DNA from 2 places in the Bacillus sp. LQ16 genome. Region 1 is predicted to be linked to the other one. Evidence: riboswitches for the same ligand, from Rfam matches in the RefSeq annotation. Region 1 holds a riboswitch; the other holds the start of a gene.
What was found. Region 1 has a riboswitch for S-adenosylmethionine ahead of mtnK (S-methyl-5-thioribose kinase). Riboswitches for the same ligand answer to the same signal wherever they lie in the genome.
Positions count from the first base shown of each region.

Region 2: another riboswitch for S-adenosylmethionine. It lies ahead of AC3EMB_RS01060 (ABC transporter permease); the one in region 1 lies ahead of mtnK (S-methyl-5-thioribose kinase).

Region 1 covers NZ_CM173491.1:3,951,655-3,954,845, reverse strand. The annotation lists gene AC3EMB_RS19765 (aminotransferase class I/II-fold pyridoxal phosphate-dependent enzyme) at 1-335, opposite strand, end outside; gene AC3EMB_RS19760 (carbon-nitrogen family hydrolase) at 350-1,213, shown strand; SAM riboswitch class I at 1,285-1,426, shown strand; gene mtnK (S-methyl-5-thioribose kinase) at 1,517-2,698, shown strand; gene mtnA (S-methyl-5-thioribose-1-phosphate isomerase) at 2,695-3,191, shown strand, end outside.
Region 2 covers NZ_CM173491.1:181,378-184,568, forward strand. The annotation lists gene AC3EMB_RS01045 (hypothetical protein) at 1-227, opposite strand, end outside; gene AC3EMB_RS01050 (hypothetical protein) at 502-1,005, shown strand; partial or broken gene AC3EMB_RS01055 (DUF3951 domain-containing protein) at 1,022-1,238, opposite strand; SAM riboswitch class I at 1,402-1,507, shown strand; gene AC3EMB_RS01060 (ABC transporter permease) at 1,644-2,561, shown strand; gene AC3EMB_RS01065 (ABC transporter permease) at 2,579-3,191, shown strand, end outside.

The DNA.
Region 1 (3,191 bases):
GGTAATTCTACTAGTCCAGCCTTCCCACCAAACAAAATAGCAACTTCAGTTTTTGGGTTTAATTCGACGCCGTATTCACGTTTATAGAATGTAGTCACGGCTTCCTTTAAGCTTTCATGTCCGCGAAATGGCGGATATTTATGATGAATGGTCTTTTCGGCAGCATCTTGTAAAGCTTTTACGATATGCTGCGGTGTTGGTTGATCTGGATTACCTTGACCTAGATTAATAACATCGTGACCAGCTGCAACGACTTTGTTAACTTTTGCAACAAGTGAAGCGAAAAATTGTGTTGGCAATGATGTTACTATCTCAGAAGGTTGAAATAATTTCATACTTTCCACCTCTTTTGAAAGTTGTTACAATTCTAGTGACAAATGATATAATCTTTCCAGTATTTTGTAAAGAAAAAAATAAGAATGGGGCTGAAAAAATGAAAGTCGCATGTATTCAAATGGATATTGTTTTTGGAGATGTAGAAAAAAATATTGAGAATGCTAAAAATAAAATAAGCGAAGCTATGAAGGAAAGGCCAGATGTTATCGTCTTACCAGAACTATGGACAACAGGATATGATTTAACGAGACTTTCTGAAATTGCAGATAGGGATGGAGTGGAAACGAAAGAAAAGTTAATAGGATGGGCGAAGCAATATGATGTACATATTGTTGGTGGTTCTATAGCAAAGCAAACAGAGCAAGGCGTTACAAATACGATGTATGTTGTAAATAATGAAGGACAGCTAGTCAACGAATATAGTAAAGTACATTTATTTCAGCTTATGGATGAACATAAATATTTAATAGCCGGTAATGGTACGGGCGAATTTAAGCTGGATGATGTTGAATGCGCTGGAACAATTTGTTATGATATTCGTTTTCCAGAGTGGATGCGTGTCCATACTGCTAAAGGGGCAAAAGTATTATTTGTTGTAGCTGAATGGCCATTAGTTCGTTTAGCACATTGGCGTTTGCTATTGCAAGCAAGAGCAGTTGAAAATCAGTGTTATGTTGTTGCATGTAATAGAGCAGGAAAGGATCCAAATAATGTATTTGCGGGTCATTCTTTAATTGTGGACCCTTGGGGTGAAGTTGTAGTAGAGGCGAATGAAGAGGAATCAATTTTATTTGGAGAGCTTGAATTCGAGAAAATTAAAGAAGTACGTAAAGGAATTCCAGTTTTTGCGGATCGCCGTCCAGAATTATACAAATAAAATGTTGACAAGTGATTTTTATTCTTGGTATAGTCTTCAACATAAAGTTAAAAATTCAAAAAATTATACAACTCTTATCAAGAGCAGGTGGAGGGATTTGGCCCGATGAAGCCCAGCAACCGACCGTAATACCATTGTGAAATGGGGCGTTTATTACGCCAAAAGGCACGGTGCTAATTCCAGCAGAAAGTAAAACTTTCTGGCAGATAAGAGGGGAGAAGATAAACTTCAAACCTCTTTCTTAGTGGAAAGAGGTTTTTCTATGTTAGAAAAACCTCTGAATTTAAAAAGGGGGAGAAGACGATGGGATATTATTCATTAACAGAAATAACAGCTGTACAATATGCGAAAGATCATGGCTATTTTGAAGCGAAGGCAAATGTCGTTTGTCATGAAATTGGAGACGGAAACTTAAATTACGTGTTCAAATTAGATGATGGAGAGAAATCAATTATAATAAAACAAGCACTGCCTTATGCGAAAGTAGTTGGTGAAAGCTGGCCATTGTCTATAAAAAGAGCAACGATTGAAAGCAAGGCATTACAAATTTTTGCGCAGTATGTACCGGATTATGTTCCAGTAGTGTACAGTCATGATGAAGAGTTAGCGATAACGGTAATAGAAGACTTATCAAGACTAACAATTACAAGAAAAGGATTAATAGACGGAGAAGAATATCCGCTTTTATCCCAGCATATCGGCCGTTTTCTAGCACATGTTTTATTTTACACTTCAGATTTTGGTTTACAGTCAGAAGAGAAGAGGGTACTAGAAGGTACCTTTGTAAATCCGGACCTTTGTAAAATTACAGAGGATTTAGTGTTTACAGATCCGTTTGGACATTATGATACAAATGATTATGAGCCAGATTTACAGCTCGTGGTTGATGAACTTTGGAGTGATAAAACTTTAAAACTAAAAGTAGCACAATATAAATATAAGTTCTTAACAAGAAAAGAAACTCTTATTCATGGTGATTTACATACTGGTAGTATTTTTTCGTCACCTTCTGAAACGAAAGTGATTGATCCAGAATTTGCGACATATGGCCCATTTGGATTTGACATAGGTCAATTTATTGCAAATCTATTATTAAATGCTTTATCTAGAGAAGAAGAGAAAAGAAGTGTACTATTTTTCCATATAGAAAAGACGTGGAGTTATTTTGTAGAAACTTTTACAAAGTTATGGATTGGAGAAGGTGTAGAAGCATATACGAAAGAAAAACAATGGTTACCAATTATTTTGCAAAATATCTTTACTGATGCAGTTGGATTTGCCGGATGTGAACTGATTCGTAGAACAATTGGTTTAGCTCATGTAGCAGATTTAGATGAAATAGAAAATAAAGAAACAAGAATTCAAGCTAAGAAACAAGCGCTATCCTTAGGTAAAGAACTAATAAAATATGAATCTAAAAGTGCTGATATTCAACTGTTTCGAACATTATTTCAACAGACAGTTTCAGGGGGCGTAAAAGCGTGAGTACAATTGTTACTGTTCCGAGATCTGTAAGCTGGAAAGGTGATGCAATTGCGGTATTAAATCAAACGAAATTGCCGCATAGCACAGAATACAAAACATTGACGACTATTGAAGAGGTTTGGAAAAGCATCGTAATGTTAGAAGTACGAGGAGCGCCTGCAATTGGAATTGTAGCTGCATTTGGCTTGGCGCTTGCATCAAAAAAATATAAAACTGTACATATTGAAGAATTTCAAAAGAAGTTTAATAGAGATTGTAATTATTTAGGAACGTCACGCCCGACAGCAGTAAATTTATTTTGGGCAATTGATCGTATGAGAGAATCTATTCGAGAGATTACTACAATAAAAGAAGCACAAAAAACATTAGAAGAAGAAGCGCTTCGCATTCAGCAGGAAGATGAAGAGGTGTGCCGAAATATTGGGGAATATGCGTTAACATGTTTTAAAGATGGCGATAATATTTTAACAATCTGTAACGCTGGAAGTATCGC
Region 2 (3,191 bases), 1.6 Mb from region 1:
CCAATGTAGACATGACCGATGATTTCGATTGTTAATGATTTATCCGATATATTTAGCACGGTATGAAATTGATTTGTATGTTGTTGTTTTAAATATTGAGCTAACTTAAATGGAGCATGCTTCTTCTTTAATACGCGGCGAAGGCTCTCTGTATTTTCGATATGAAGTGATTTTTCGCGAATAAGGACACGAATATCTTCTCCCATAAAAGGCATTGTGTTGTACATAGATGATTCTCCTTAAAAACTTACATATGTTTGCGTTATGCATATGTAAGTCTAGCATGGTTTGTTCTTTATGTGTGCTTACAGTTTTGTAAGGTGATGTAGTAAAGCATTGCAAAAGTTATTTGTATAAAGTGACGATACTGTGACAAACATGTTGGTATATATATTACGATGTCGTCTTAAGTGTAAAAAGTAGGGCGTTCTCGGTATAATAACAAGTGGAGATAAAAGAAACTATAATGAGTAATAGCTGTAGATAAAAGGAGAAGAAGAGATGAAGAAGGTTTTGGGTATTGCTGTAATGGGAAGTATGCTCCTTCTAGCAGGGTGTAATGGAAATAAAGATACGAAAGAAACGAAAGAAAAGGTAGAGCAATCTGCTGAACAAACAGAAGAGATGAAAGAATACCTTGCAGTACATGAAAAATACGATATAAAAATGAATAAAGAAATTAATAAAGCACTGCAGTTATTTGAAGTGGCAAAAGAAAAGGGCGGTAAGGAAATAACGAATGCTACATATAAAGAAGATGTGCAAAAGGTAACAACGAGCATGTTAGAAGATATTGATCATATACGTAAAGAAATTCGTGTGCCGAAGTCGAAAGAGCAAGAACATGAAGTATATGTTGGTTTCTTGAATGAATCGGAACAAGCGATGAAAAAATTACAGAAGTTAGCTAAAGAAGAAGATTCATCGTTGATTCGTGATATAGAAATTAATTTTGCAACAGCATCGACATACTATAAACGCTTTCAAGCAGAAACGAAAAAATAACCTTGCCTGTGCAAGGTTATTTTTTCTTCTTACCATCTCCGTCTGCATCCTCGGATACTAATATTTTCTGTTCTTCGTGAAATTCGGAAATAGTTTGCCCGGTAATATTATCGAAAGGGGTATAAGAAAGAAGTGATACGTTTCTTTTTAATAAAGAGTTTATAGAAGCCGATGATGACAAGTATAACGATAGTTAAGGATAATCCTATAGTAGCAAGAAGTAAGGGATCCATCTTATAACTCCTTTAACATTATTTCTTTTTATTATAAGCCTGTAATCTCGATAAATGAATTAAAAACTGATTTTTCTAAATTTATCCAATCTGATTGACTTTTCAATTTTTCAGAATTATAATTCGAAATATACAATTTGAACCAAATAATAATATAGCAATTTACTTATCCAGAGAGGTAGAGGGACTGGCCCTATGACACCTCAGCAGCGGGTTCTGTAATAGGAACACCGTGCTAATTCCAGCAAGCAAGTCTTGAAAGATAAGTGATGGGCCTTTGTTTGTTAAGCCTTGATCTTATTTTTTAAGATCAAGGCTTTTTGTATTCTAAAAATAGAAAAGGGAGTAATGGAAAAAGTACGTTCATAAAACAAAGTAAATTCATGTGTTTAGGGGGTTATTGAAGTGTATGTAATTAAAAAATTATCGGTTATGGTGTTCACACTATGGGTTATTACGACAGTGACATTTCTAATTATGCATATTATTCCGGGAGATCCATTTTCATCAGATGCAAAAATCTTTCCTGAAGAAGTGATCCAAAACATGAGAGCGAAGTATCACCTTGATGAACCGTTATGGAATCAATATGTTGCTTATTTAGACGGTGTAGTTCATTTTGATTTTGGTGAATCTGTTCAATCAACCGGGCAAGGTGTATCAGAAATTATAACAACTGGCTTTGGTCCATCAGCAATTATTGGTCTACAAGCACTTGTTATTTCATTGTTAGTAGGAATTGCGGCAGGGACATTTGCTGCTCTCTATCATGGGAGAGTAATTGACTATAGTGTGAGTTTGCTCGCAATTTTAGGTATTTCTATTCCAAGTTTTATTTTAGCGCCACTATTTATACAAGTATTCGCTATCCAATTTGAGTTTTTACCAGTAGCCTCTTGGGGAACATTCGAACATACGGTATTGCCATCCTTTGCATTAGCGTTAGGGCCAATCGCAGTTATTACAAGGTTTGTTCGTTCTAATATGATCGAAGTACTGCAGAGTGATTATATTAAGCTAGCAAGAGCAAAAGGTATACCAATTAAGAAGATTATTATAAGGCACGCTCTTCGAAATGCGATTGTTCCAGTACTTACATTTGTTGGACCGTTAATGGCTGGACTCTTAACAGGGACTTTCGTTATTGAAAAAATCTTTTCAATTCCTGGCCTAGGAAAATATTTTGTAGATAGTATTTTTAACCGAGACTATCCGGTGATTATGGGAACAACGATTTTCTATAGTGCATTATTAATTGCTTGTATTTTCATTACAGATATTATTCATCGCATTGTTGATCCGCGTATTCGTTCTATTACATAAGGAGGGGGGATATTTAAATGGGGGCTTATGAGATTAATGAACAGTTATTAACGAAAGAAGAGAAAAAAGAATTAACGATAAATAAAGATCAGCAAAAGATTAGCAGAAAGAAAGAAGTGTTTCGTAAGTTTATATCGAATCCAATCGCAGTTTTAGGAACAGTGACGTTATTGCTAATTATTGTTTTCTCGCTTATTGGCGAAAGTTTAACTTCATTTACTGCGAGTGAACAAGTAAAAGAGGCAACAAATTTACCGCCGAGTAGTGAACATTGGTTTGGAACAGATGATCTAGGGAGAGATATTTGGGCACGTACTTGGGCTGGTGGGAAGATTTCACTAACAGTTGGATTAGTAGCAGCTGCCCTCGATATAGGTCTTGGTGTACTGATTGGTGGATTTAGTGGATATGTGAGAGGACGTAATCGCCTTGGAACGTTAATTGATGAGTGGATTATAAGAGGAATTGAAGTATTATACGGCATCCCATATTTATTAATTGTTATTTTACTATTAATTGTTATGAAACCAGGTCTTTTCACCATTATTATCGCTCTTGCATTAACGGGATGGATTGGAATGGCTCGTCTCATTCGAGCACAAGTATTGTCTTTAAAACAACGAGAGTTTG